Regions from separate parts of the Aminobacter sp. DSM 101952 genome, predicted to be linked through region 1. Evidence: riboswitches for the same ligand, from Rfam matches in the RefSeq annotation. Region 1 holds a riboswitch; each other region holds the start of a gene.
What was found. A riboswitch is a leader RNA that binds a small molecule or an ion and turns the genes downstream of it on or off. The one in region 1 is predicted to bind cobalamin.
Positions count from the first base shown of each region.

Region 2: it holds a riboswitch for cobalamin, as region 1 does, so the genes downstream of both, ASC75_RS21475 (ABC transporter substrate-binding protein) here and ASC75_RS20815 ((2Fe-2S) ferredoxin domain-containing protein) in region 1, are expected to answer to the same signal.
Region 3: it holds a riboswitch for cobalamin, as region 1 does, so the genes downstream of both, ASC75_RS00830 (CbtB-domain containing protein) here and ASC75_RS20815 ((2Fe-2S) ferredoxin domain-containing protein) in region 1, are expected to answer to the same signal.
Region 4: it holds a riboswitch for cobalamin, as region 1 does, so the genes downstream of both, ASC75_RS01005 (DUF1636 family protein) here and ASC75_RS20815 ((2Fe-2S) ferredoxin domain-containing protein) in region 1, are expected to answer to the same signal.

Region 1 is NZ_LMCL01000032.1:161,018-164,218, forward strand. It holds gene ASC75_RS20810 (AraC family transcriptional regulator) at 1-756, shown strand, start outside; gene ASC75_RS20815 ((2Fe-2S) ferredoxin domain-containing protein) at 769-1,572, opposite strand; cobalamin riboswitch at 1,676-1,930, opposite strand; gene metH (methionine synthase) at 1,958-3,201, opposite strand, start outside.
Region 2 is NZ_LMCL01000032.1:309,651-312,851, reverse strand. It holds gene ASC75_RS21485 (ATP-binding cassette domain-containing protein) at 1-293, shown strand, start outside; gene ASC75_RS21480 (hydroxyacid dehydrogenase) at 309-1,340, shown strand; cobalamin riboswitch at 1,516-1,709, shown strand; gene ASC75_RS21475 (ABC transporter substrate-binding protein) at 1,982-3,031, shown strand; gene ASC75_RS21470 (iron ABC transporter permease) at 3,095-3,201, shown strand, end outside.
Region 3 is NZ_LMCL01000001.1:168,378-171,578, forward strand. It holds gene cobO (cob(I)yrinic acid a,c-diamide adenosyltransferase) at 1-416, opposite strand, end outside; gene cobU (bifunctional adenosylcobinamide kinase/adenosylcobinamide-phosphate guanylyltransferase) at 416-925, opposite strand; gene ASC75_RS00825 (CbtA family protein) at 918-1,676, opposite strand; gene ASC75_RS00830 (CbtB-domain containing protein) at 1,693-1,869, opposite strand; cobalamin riboswitch at 1,904-2,101, opposite strand; gene ASC75_RS00835 (gamma-glutamylcyclotransferase) at 2,169-2,858, opposite strand; gene ASC75_RS00840 (DUF1624 domain-containing protein) at 2,971-3,201, shown strand, end outside.
Region 4 is NZ_LMCL01000001.1:204,592-207,792, forward strand. It holds gene ASC75_RS01000 (winged helix-turn-helix domain-containing protein) at 1-813, shown strand, start outside; cobalamin riboswitch at 809-1,011, shown strand; gene ASC75_RS01005 (DUF1636 family protein) at 1,123-1,485, shown strand; gene cobW (cobalamin biosynthesis protein CobW) at 1,482-2,519, shown strand; gene ASC75_RS01015 (cobaltochelatase subunit CobN) at 2,685-3,201, shown strand, end outside.

The DNA of each region.
Region 1 (3,201 bases):
TCGGGCACGGCGACCGTCCGCAACGGCAGCCAAGAATTCCTCACCGACCGCAGCATCGCCTCCGTGCTCAACGCCGACCTGGCGACGAGGATGAAGTGGTGGCAGGGCTGCGCCCAGTTGCTCATCCAGGTGCGCAAGGCGCCGCTGCATGCTTTCGCCATGCGCCTGCTCGACCGCGATATACCGGGGCCGCTGATCTTCGATCCGCTCGTCGATTTTTCGCGGCCCGAGATGCAGGCATGGCGCCGCCTGGCCAACTCGCTGTTCCAGGCCGCGGAGATGAGGCCAGCCTCGGCCGGTTCAGGCATCCAGAACGTGCTCTACGAACAGCATCTGCTGGAGCTGTTCCTGCGCAGCCAGCCCAGCAACATGAGCCTGTTCTTCGATGACCACAGGCAGGGAGCCGCCCCCCGCCATCTCAAGCGCGCCGAGGAATTCATCCGCGCCCATGCCGCCCTGCCGATCGGGTTGCACGAGATCGCCGGGGCCGCCGGCGTGGCGCCGCGGACGCTGCAACTCGCCTACCGGAACGCCTTCGGCATCTCGCCGCTGCGCGCGCTGACGCGCGAGCGCATGCGCCGCGCCCGCTTCGACCTGGTGGCAACCGAAGCCACCGTCACCGATGTCGCGCTGAAATGGGGCTTCACCCATTTCGGCCGCTTCGCCGCCGAATACCGCCATGAGTTCGGAGAGCTTCCGCGCGAGACGCGGCAGGCGCGGCACGGCCTGGGCCGTGCCGGGCATGAACTGGCCTGAACCTCCGCCCCGCTAGGTTTTGGCCGGTTCGGCGGAAGCGGCCGGGCGCAGCGTCTGCTTGCGACCGGTAGGCTCGTAGGCGAACGCGTCGACGACGCGGCCACCGAGCAGGTGCTCGGCAACGATGCGGTCGATGGCCGCCTCCGTGACGCCGCCGTAATAAGTGCCTTCGGGATAGACCTGGATAACAGGGGCCAAGTTGCACGGGCCGAGGCAGGTCGACTTGCAGCTCATGGTGCCGTCGCCGGTCGTGCGCAGCTTCTGGCGGTCCTGATGGTTGCGCAGATGGCCCCAGATGAGATCGGCGCCGGCGGCGTTGCACGGCCCGCCCTGGCAGACCAGCACGCGGCGCTTCTGCGCCGGGACCAGCGAACCTTCCGGCACCAGCCTTTCGGCGGGCGGCACGGGAGCGGCAGCCTGCGCGCCTTCGACGAGCCCGGCCATGAGGGCGGCAAGAAGCGGACTGTCGGCGAGGCCCTGGGCGATCCTGACCTGGGGCCACGCCACGCCGTCCTCGGCCTGCCAACGGCGCAGCGACTTGGTGAGCCAGGCGGTGAAGCTCGGCTCGATGGGCAGCATCAGCGGCAAAATGAGCACATCGGAGGCGCCGGCCGCGCGCAATGAACCAAGCGCCTCGCGCAGCGACGGCGTGCCTTGCTCGGTGAAGCCGAAACTGGCACCGGCGACGCCCCGCAGCGCGGCTACCAGATCGGCAAGCTGTTGCATCTGCCTGTAGGGCGCGGCGGCAAAGGCCGATTTGGCGACCAGCAGCACGTGCCTTTGCGGCGCGGCATTGTTTTCGGTTGTGTTCGACACCTGCAATCCCTGACCAGCCGTGGCGGGATTGCGGCAACGCAGGCAGAAGCCGGCGCCGGGATGGCAACCGTTTCAACCGCGCTCCAGTGGTACACCCCGCCCACGGAACCTCACATGGTCAGGCAGGTCTCCTGGCTCGCGGGTCGTTGCTTCATCGCCCGTCTTCCCGGCATCCATGCCAGTGACGTGGTGGGCAATGTGGCTATTCACCATTGGGGCATAAACTTTCCCGAAAGCGGACACCGCTTTCCGAAAAACATGTCCCGACCGCTCACAGTTGCGGGGCAGCTTCGGCTTTGACCGAATTCCCTCTTAGCTCCCGCCCGGAGGCGGGAGAACCATAACCGTGCGGCAAGCTATAGGCGCGCGCCGCCAAGTCAAGCGGCTATTCGGCAGCCTCGGCGAAGGCCGCCGGCACGTAGTTGAGGATCGGCGCGAGCCAGCGCTCGGCCTCCTGGAGCGACATGCCCTTGCGCCTGGCATAGTCCTCGACCTGGTCGCGCTCGACCTTGGCGACGCCGAAATAATAGCTCTCGGGGTGCGCGAGATAGAGGCCCGACACCGACGAGCCCGGCCACATCGCCATGCTTTCGGTCAGCGCCACGCCGGCGTTGCTTTCGGCATCGAGCAGCCTGAACAGCGTCGTCTTCTCGGTGTGGTCCGGCTGCGCCGGGTAGCCCGGCGCAGGGCGGATGCCGTGATAGGCCTCGCCGATCAGTTCGTCGCCCGACAGGTTTTCGTCTGTGGCATAGCCCCAGAACTCCTTGCGCACGCGCTCGTGCATGCGCTCGGCAAAGGCCTCGGCGAAGCGGTCGGCCAGCGCCTTGACCAGGATCGAGGAATAGTCGTCGTTGGCGCGTTCGAAGCGCTCGGCAATCGCCACTTCCTCGATGCCCGCGGTCACCACGAAGCCGCCGACATAGTCGGCCTTGCCGCTGTCGAGCGGCGCGACGAAGTCGGACAGCGCGACATTCGGCCTGCCGTCGCGCTTGGTCAGCTGCTGGCGCAGGGTGAAGAAGCTCGCAAGTTCCTGCTTGCGGCTGTCATCCGTGAACAGCCTGATGTCGTCGCCGACGACATTGGCCGGCCAGAAGCCGATCACCGCCCTGGGTGCGAACCACTTCTCATCGATGATCTTCTTCAACATCGCCTGGGCATCTTCGAACAGCTGGCGCGCCGCCGGGCCCTGATGCTCGTCTTCGAGTATCTTCGGATAGCGGCCCTTCAACTCCCAAGTCTGGAAGAACGGCGTCCAGTCGATGTAGCGGGCGAGCTCGGCGAGGTCCCAGCTCTCGAACACTTTGGTTCCGAGGAAGCGCGGCTTCGGCGGCGCGTAGCCGGTCCAGTCGACCTTGTGCGCATTGGCGCGGGCCTTTGCCAGCGGCAGCCGCTGCTTGTCGGCCTCCGAGCGGGCATGGGCGTCGGCGACCTTCTTGTACTCCGCCTGCACGGTTTCGACGTAGCCGCCCCTGGCCTCCGGCGAAAGCAGGTTGGAGACCACCCCGACCGCCCGGCTGGCATCGGTGACATAGACTGCCTGGCCGCGCTCGTAGCGCGGATGGATCTTCACCGCCGTGTGGACGCGGCTGGTGGTGGCGCCGCCGATCAGCAGCGGAATGTCGAAGCCCT
Region 2 (3,201 bases), 150 kb from region 1:
TGCATTTCGACAGCAACCTGATTATCCTCGACGAGCCGACCAACAATCTCGGCGTCGCCGAGACGCAAGGGGTGTTGCGCTTCGTGCGCGAGGTGCGCGACAGCGGCCATTCCTGCATCTTCATCGCCCACAATATCCACCATGTCTTCCAGGTGGTGGACCGGATCGTCGTGATGCGCGGCGGGCAGGTGGTGGCCGACAACATCGATCCCAAGCGGTCGACCATCGAGGAGGTCGAGCGGGTGATCACCGGCGAGCACCTGATCGAGGCGCTGGGCCTCGACCACGGCTAGGCAGCGGAGAAAAGCATGTCGGATCGATCCAGGCCGCTCGTGCTCAGCGCTCCCAGGCCGCGCACGCTGGAACTGATCCTTGCGCCCGGGGCCTTGGCCAGGCTGCGAGCCGAGAACGAGGTGATCGAGGTCGAGCCCGAGGAGATTGCCGCGCTTGCCCCCGACATTCTCGGGCGCGTGCGCTACCTCATCGGCCAGCCGGCCTTGTCGCTCCAGACGCTGGAGGCGATGGTCTCGCTGCGCTGCATCTTCAATGTCGAGGGCAACCTGCTCGACAACATGCCCTACGAGCATCTTTTCGGGCGCGGCGTTCATGTGGTGACGACCAGCCAGGTGTTCGCCGAGCCGGTGGCCGAGATCGGGCTCGCCCTGGCGCTCGACCTTGCCCGCGGCATCACCGACGCGGACCTCGCGTTCCGCGAGGGGCGCGAGCTCTGGGGCGCCGAGGGCAATGGATCGGCGCGGCTGCTGTCCGGCGCCGACATCGGCTTCATCGGCTTCGGCGATCTCGGCAAGGCGCTGAACCGGCTGCTTGCAGGCTTCCGCGCCCGCGCCAAAGCCTTCGACCCGTGGCTGCCGCCATCGGTGCTCCGGGAGAGCGGTGTCGAACCAGCGACGCTCGATGAGGTGCTTTCGGGTAGCGACGTCGTCTTCGTGGTGGCCTCGGTGACCAGCGAAAACCAGGGTTTTCTCGACGCGGGCTCCTTCGCCCGCATGCGCCAAGGCGCGGCCCTGATCCTGCTCAGCCGCGCCGGCGTCGTCGATTTCCCCGACTTGATCGACGCCGTGCGCAGCGGCCACATCGTGGCTGCCAGCGACGTGTTCCCGGAAGAGCCGCTGGCGCTGGATCATCCGGTGCGCAGACTGCCCGGCTTCCTGCGCTCGGCCCACCGGGCCGGCGCGCTCGACATTGCCTTCAAGCGCATGGGCGACATGGTGCTGGAGGACATGGCCCTGATGGACCGCGGCCTTCCGCCGATGCGCTGCAAGCGGGCCGAACGCGAGACCGTGTCGCGCATGCGCTCGAAACCGGTCGAGCGGAACTAGATGTTCGATACATCTGCAGTGTCGCGGGCGCTGGCGGACAAGTCGTTCTGGCATTGGGTTGCATGCCTTGAGGAGAACTCAAGAGAAAATCCACCCGTCTTCTTGGCCGGCAGATGAACGACTTTCACTCCATTGCTAGTCCTGTAAATCACCCTTGACTTTGACATGCCCACGAATAGGGTGCGCGCGTCATGGTCTTCCGCCGACGAGGTGGAAGCTAAGAGGGAATCCGGTGTGAAACCGGAGCTGACCCGCAACTGTAAGCGGTGAGCCGTTCGCCCAAATGTCACTGGCAATATTGCCGGGAAGACGGGCGGCATGGGCTGCGATCCGTGAGCCAGGAGACCTGCCTGACAGAGTGAGATTCCGTGGTCGGGGTGTGCCACAGGAGTGACGGTTCCATTTCGAAGGCCCTGTTGCGGCTTTCGTCGGGCCCGCATTTCCGCACCTCGTCCCCGGCAGGCAGAGGTTGGCGCGGCGATGTCGGGAAGATCGGTTTCCCCATGTTCGAAGAGCTTCGGCGGGCGCCTTTGGCGTCGTCCGGCGTGCTGCGCCTGTTTGCCTGTGTCGTCTGACCGAGGCCTGCCCGGACATGTGCAGGCCTCGGCACGCCCCGCACCGCATTTGCGCATGGAGACATCATGAAAATCACTCAGCTAGCCCTGTGGCTCGGACTTGCCCTGGCTTCGGCCATCGGCTTGGCACCGGCGGCCGCCGAAACCTTCACCGACGATGCCGGCCGCAAGGTCGAGCTGGAACTGCCGATCAAGCGGGCGGTGATCTTCAACCGCTATGCGGTTGAGTTCGCCCGTGCCATCGGGGCCATAGACAAGGTCGTCGGCGTCGATGCGAGCACGATGCGGGACCCGACCTACTGGCCGCAGTTCAAGGACAGCGACATCGTCGGCCAGGGCCAGACCCAGCCCAACTACGAAGCGATCGTGGCGCTCAAGCCCGACGTGGTGATCATCCCGCGCAATGGCGTCTACGAGGAGGCGGCGCGACAGCTCGAAGCCTTCGGCATTCCGGTTCTGGTCGTCACCGCCTGGGACACGCTTCAGCACGTCGAGAACGTGACGCTGTTCGGCAAGCTGTTCGACAGCACGGAAAAGGCCGATGCGCTCAACGCCTATTACACCCGCTACATGGACCTGCTGGCCGAGCGCCTGAAGGACGTCGAGCGCAAGAAGGTGTACCTCGAAGAGGTGCGCGACCTGGTGACGGTTACGCCGGGTTCGGGCTGGCACGACATGATCGAGGCCGGCGGCGGCATCAACGTCTTCGGCGACATCGACATCAAGAAGCAGCCCTCCTCGCGCGGCAACGAGAACAGCTTCACCGTCGATCCCGAGGAGATCATCGCGCGTAAGCCGGATCTGGTGATCAAGCTGCAGCCCGGCTCCTACCAGACGATCCCGGAAGCGAAGTTCGCCGACAGCTGGAAGGCGATCGTCGCACGCGAGGAAATTTCGGGCGCGCCGGTCGGTGCGGGGGGCAATGTGCGCTTGATCAACTACTATCTGGCAGGCGGCTCGTCCAAGGTGACGGGCGCGCTGCAGGTCGCCAAGTGGCTCTATCCCGACCGCTTCGCCGACATCGATCCCGAGGCGGCGATGAAGGAATGGATCGAGATCTACCAAGGCCTGCCGTTCCAGGGCGGCATGACCTACCAGGGTAGCGCCTCCAACTGACGAACCGGCACGCCGCCGCCGGCAAGGCCGCGGCGTGCCTCCCCCAATCCGGAGGCTTCGACCATGGACATCGCAACGACTGCCGGTCTGGCGCGCGGCCATTCTAGCGGCATCGCCAACCGCTACCGGCAGTCTGGCTACTGGCGGCTGGCGATCATTCTGGGTTCACT
Region 3 (3,201 bases), on a different contig from region 1:
TTGAGTTCATCGAGCACGACGAGTGAGATGCTCGGGTCTGCCAAAAGCTCCTGCGCTTTCGCCCAGGCAGCCTCTGCAGCAGCAATGTCGCGCATCTTGTCCTGCGTCTCCCAGGTGAAGCCCTCGCCCATCGTGTGCCACACGACGCGGTCGCCGAAGGCGGCAAACGCGTCCTGCTCGCCGGAATGCCAGGCACCCTTGATGAACTGCACGACGCCGACGCGATGGCCATAGCCGAGCATGCGCAGCGCCAGCCCGAAGGCCGCCGTCGACTTGCCTTTACCGGGACCGGTGTTGACGATCAGCAGTCCCTTCTCGACGATGGTCTTTCCCGCCACCTCGGCATCCTGCACCGCCTTCCGCTTGGCCATCTTGGCGCGGTGGCGCTCAGCTTCCTGTTCGTCGATCGTCTTCATCATTTCACCTTCATCGGCAGACCGGCGACCATGTACAGCACCGCGTCGGCCACGGCCGCCACCTTCTGGTTGAGGCGGCCAGCATCGTCACGGAAGCGACGGGCCAGTGCATTGTCGGGCACGATTCCGAGCCCGACCTCGTTGGAGACCACGAACCACGGCCCTCGCGGGCGCGACAGCACGTCCGCGAGGGCGGCGCATTCGGCCTCGACATCGTGATCGGCCAGCATGTGATTGGTGAGCCAGAGCGTCAGGCAGTCGACCAGCACCGGCGCGCCCTCGGGCACGCTGCCAAGCGCGCCCGCGATATCCAGCGGTGCGTCGAGCGTTTGCCAGCCTTCGCCGCGGCGATCACGATGGATCGAGATGCGCTCGCGCATCTCGTCGTCATAGGCCTGCGCCGTGGCGATGTAGGTCCACGGAGCAGGAATTTGCGTGATGAGCCGCTCGGCATGCGCGCTCTTGCCGGAGCGCGCACCGCCGAGCAGGAAGGTCAGCGTCTCAGGCAAGGCGACCGTTCAGCGACTGTGCGGGTTCGCTCATGAAGCGATTGCGCACGTAGCCTGCCACCGCGCCCAGCACGACCCAGAACACCAGGTTGGAGATGGTGACAGCGACGACAAAGCTGTGGTGCAGGTCGGCCGGGATCGGTGACTCATGGCTTTCCGGCTGCGGCGCCCCGACGATGTGCGGCGCGACGATCAGCGCAACGCCGAGGACAGCCAGCGGCAACGACTGCTTGAAGGCAATCAGCGCGAGGCCAGCAGCGGTGGCCACGACAGTCAGCGTCCACCATATCTGGCGCGAGACGAGATCGGCGGCAGGCATGGCCGGCAGTTCCGGCGGCAGGCCGAGACCAGGCGCCAATGTGAAGACGGCAAAGCCGGCAAAACCCCAGAACACGCCCTGGCGCCAGTTGGCGATGCCGCCGGCAAACTCGGAGACGGCGACCAGGATCAGTCCGAAAGCGATGCCACTGACGATGTTGGCGAGCGCCGAGTAAGCGAAACGCTCGAAGCCGTCGGCAGGCGCCCACGCTTCTTCCTCGGCCGGCGCCACAGCCTGTGCGTCGGCAGCAGGCGCGGTCGCTTCGGTACCGGCCACGGGTGCCGCGCCGTGGTCGTGGCCGCCGGCGTTTTCATAGGTCTCCGCCTTGAAGATCAGCGGATCGGTTGAATAGGTCTGGAGCGCAGCAAGGATCACGCCGGCCAATAGGCCACTGATCGCCGCGATGAACACGACGTTGCGAAAGACGGACATGGTTGGCTTGCTTTCGTTAGTGGCAGGGGAAAGCCATCGAGTGGCGATAGTCGTGGGCAGCATTGTGCACCACTTCCATGTGCGAGAACCCGAGGAAGCCAACAACGAAAAGGCCGAGCAGCGCGGCAAGAGCCAGCTGCATGATACGCGACTGCGAGGAGACGTCGGTGCCGAGAGCAGAAACAGTGTTCATCATAAGTCCTTTCGCCCTCCACCCGAGGGCACAGAGATAAGTGCCTGTCGCCGGCAGGTCTCCTGGCTTGCGGATTGGCACCCTTCCCCGCCTTCCCGAAGCAAGCTTCAGTGGCATTTGGGGAGGACTAGCCGCATACAGTTGCGGGGGCAGCCACGGCTTCGGACCCTCTAATGGACCTTACCGCATTCCCTCTTGATTCCGTAACGGAACCGACGACGCCGCAACTATAGAAACAAATGGCTTGGGCGGCAAACCAAATTCCGACGCCGCGGCGCTCGAATGCGGCGTTCTTGCGATCAGCCGCGCGCGGTGATTCGTTCGGCCACCAGGTGCTGCAGCCGCCACAGATGCCGGTCGTGGATGGAACGCTGCTCCAGGTTCTTGACCACATTGTAGAGATAGTCGGCGGCCGAGCCCCAGTGGCCGCAGGTCGTGGCCAGACGCTTTACGACCTCGTCCTCGCCAAGCGCCCCGGCATAGGCATGGCCTTGACGGTTGATGACGAAAGCGAGTGCGGTCAACGGCCCCTCATCGGTGGCGAGGTTCAGCCAGCGCGGCTTGTAGGTCGAGGGCTTCAGCGTCATCTCGCGGCGAAACAGCTTGTCCAGTTGCTCGCGCCGGTCGCCGTCCGTCAGCCTGAGCGCCACGCCCTTGCATTGGCCGCCGCGATCCATGCCCATCATCAGCCCGGGCTCAGTCTTTGTGGCGCGCCAGCGGGTCATGTTGATGCAGAACGAACGGTGCCAACCGCGCGCCAGCGCCACCCTTTCGTCGGTGTGTTCGACCTCGGGCTTCCAGATCAGCGAGCCATAGGCAAACAGCCACAGCGGCCCATTGCCGGGATAGGCGGCAAGCGTCTTGTCGATCATGCGTTCGTAATCGGCATCGTCGAGGTGCTGCGCATCAGGATCGGGGCCGGCATCAGCCACCTCACGATGGCAAAGTGCCACCAGTTCCTCGGTCAGCGACATCACACGACCGTTCATTGCAGGCATCCCCGAACCCTGTGCATGACGTTGGCTAGTCCCTCTCTTGCCGCGGTTCAACCATGATAGTGCTGCATGGGCGGCGAAACACCCGAAGCCCAAGCGAATGGCCATGACGATGCAACCGACCACCGACCAACTTCAAGCCCGGACACCGCGCGTTAAGGTGATCGACATTGCCCGTGGCGTGGCCCTCGTCGCCATGGCCGTCTACCATTTCGCCTGGGATCTCGAGTTCTTCGGCTATGCCGACCCTGGCATGACCGCCTTCGGCGGCTGGAAGCTGTTCGCCCGCTCGATTGCGTCGAGCTTCCTGTTTCTTGTCGGCGTAAGCCTCGTCCTT
Region 4 (3,201 bases), on a different contig from region 1:
GGCCCGATCGCCGCCTCGGACATCGAGGGCGCCAAGGGTTCGGGCGGCTGGTGGGGCTGGAGCCTTGAGAAGCGCGCCTTCGAATGGCTGTTCTGGGCCGGCCGCATCACCACCCATTCCCGCCGCGGCTTCGAGCGTCTCTACGACCTGCCCGAGCGCGTGCTGCCGGCCGACATCTACAACAGCCCTGCCCTGCGGGCCGAAGATGCCCATCGCGAACTGTTGCGAATCTCCGCTCAGGCCCATGGCGTCGCGACCGGCATCTGCCTGCGCGACTATTTCCGCCTGTCGCCGGACGACATGAAGGGCCGGCTCGAAGAGCTGGTCGAGATGGGCGAACTGATTCCCGTGCGCGTCGAAGGCTGGAACAGGCAGGCCTATCTGCATGCCGAGGCCCGCATCCCTCGAAAAGTGCAAGCACGCGCCCTGCTCGCGCCCTTCGACCCGCTGGTGTTCGAGCGCACCCGCGCCGAGCAATTGTTCGACTTCCGCTACCGCATCGAGATCTACACGCCAGCGGACAAGCGCCAGTACGGCTACTACGTCCTGCCCTTCCTGCTCGGCGAACGCATCGTCGCCCGCATCGACCTCAAGGCCGACCGCCCGGCCGGCGTGCTGCGCGTCCACGCCGCCTATGCCGAGCCCTGCGCGCCGCCGGAAACAGCAGCCCAACTCTTTGAAGAACTCAAGCAGATGCGCGACTGGCTCGGCCTCGAACGCATCGAGGTCACGCCCGCCGGCGACCTCGGCCCGGCGCTGAGCGACATTGTTGGTCGCTCCATTGCGTTGACTCCACCCCGCGCGAAAGCCTAAATCGCCCACAGACGGTCCTTCGCCCGCAACGGCGGAGGCTAAGAGGGAATGCGGTGCGGCGCATATGCGCCAAAACCGCGGCTGTCCCCGCAACTGTGAGCGAAGAGCCAGACCCGAAGACCACTGGGATTTCCCGGGAAGGCGGGCGAAGGCGACGATCCGCAAGCCAGGAGACCTGCCGTCGCAGACATTGATCCGATCGCCTGGCGGGTGCCCCGGGCAGGGAGCCTGGATTTGGACTTCGACGACAACCTTCCGGTCGGAACTTCTGACGCATCCGGCGATGCAGCAGGCGCGCGCGCCTGCGACGTGACCATCCTCGTGTGCTCCTCCTGCCGTGACGAAACCGGTTCGGACGCCCATCCCCGCGCCGGAGAAAGACTTGCCGAATCCGCCCGTCGGGCAGCAGTCGGCCAAGGCATCACCGTCCGCACTGTCGAGTGCCTCGGCAATTGCAAGCGCCGCCTGAGTGCCGCCCTGCTCCGGGACGGCGCGTGGAGCTACGTCTTCGGCGATCTCAACGTTTCCTCCGGCGACGATCTCGTCACCGGCGCACAACTGTTCAGCACCTCAACCGACGGCCTGATCCCCTGGCGCGGCCGTCCCGACAGCCTCAAGCGCGGCCTCGTCGCGCGCATCCCTCCGCTTGCTCTCATCAAGGAAGACAAATGACCGCCTCCGTCGAACGCGTTCCCTGCACCGTCGTCACCGGCTTTCTCGGCGCCGGCAAGACCACGCTGCTCCGCAACATCCTCGAGAATTCCAAGGGCAAGCGCCTCGCCATCATCGTCAACGAGTTCGGCGATGTCGGCATCGACGGCGAAATTCTGAAGGGCTGCGGCATCGACGCCTGCCCGGAGGAAAACATCGTCGAGCTGGCAAATGGCTGCATCTGCTGCACCGTCGCCGATGATTTTGTCCCGGCCCTCGACCAGATTCTCGCGCGCACCCCAAAAGTCGACCACATCCTGATCGAGACTTCCGGCCTCGCGCTGCCGAAGCCTCTGGTCCAGGCCTTCCAGTGGCCGACGGTGAAGAGCCGCGTCACCGTCGACGGGGTCATCGCCGTGGTCGATGGCCCGGCTCTCGCCGAAGGCAAGGTCGCCTCCGACATGGAAGCGCTGGCCGCCCAACGCCAGGCCGATGATTCGCTCGATCACGACGACCCTGTCGAGGAGGTGTTCGAGGACCAGGTTGCCTGCGCCGACCTCATCATCCTGTCCAAGTCCGACCTTCTCGACGACGCCGGCCATGCCCGCGCCAGCGCCATCGTCAGCGAGCACCTCGCCCGCGCGGTCAAGATCGTGCCGTCGGCGCATGGCAAGGTCGACCCATCGGTGCTGCTCGGCCTCGGCCTCGCCGTCGAGGACGACATCGAGAACCGCAAGACCCACCACGACGGCGCCTTCGACCACGAGCACGACGATTTCGACACCTTCGTCATCGAGATTCCCTCGATCGCCAACCCCGACGAACTGGCCAAGCGCGTCGCCACGGCCGCCGAGGAAGAAAACGTGCTGCGCGTGAAGGGCTTTGTCGACGTCGGCGGCAAGCCGATGCGCCTGCTCGTCCAGGCCGTCGGCCCGCGCGTCAACCACTACTATGACCGCGCCTGGACCGCCGAGGACGACCGCCGCTCGCGCCTCGTCGTCATTGGCCTCAAGGGCCTCGACCGCCCGGCCATCGAGCGTATCCTGGTCGGCTAAAACGATGTCCCCTCACCCGACCTCCGCTGCGCTCGGTCGACCTCTCTCCAAACTGGAGCGGAGATCGCCGACGTCAGCGCGTGCCTCATCTCCCTGCCGGGGAGAAGGTCGCCCGAAGGGCTGGATGAGGGGGACATTTCGCGCGACCTCAAGCGAGGCGAGCTGATGCACATCCTCACCACCACCTCCGCCTCGCTCGACGACCTCATCGAGCCTGTGGACCTCGGGCAGAAGCCTGCGGATGTGGTGGCGCTGTCCTTCACCGACAGCGATCTGGCAGGCCTCGCCAACGCCTGGAAGGCGGGTGCAGCAAACCTGCCGTCGATGCGGCTCGCCAGCCTGCGCGACCTCCGGCACCCGATGTCGGTCGACCTGTGGATCGACAGCGTGGCTGCCCACGCCAGAGTCATCCTCGTCCGTATCCTCGGTGGTCACGACTGGTGGCGCTACGGCTGCGACCAGCTTGCTGCGGTGGCTCGCGAAAGAGGCATCGCGCTGGCGCTGCTGCCGGGCGAAAGCCATGACGAAGATCTCAGGCTGATCGAAGCCTCGACGCTGCCCCGCGCCGAACTCGATGCCCTGCTCGGCTATTTCCGCGAGGGCGGCCCGGAGAACATGAAGGCGCTGGTCGCGCGGCTGGCTGGGCTGGCGGGTGACAAGAGCATCATCGTAGCACCTGTGG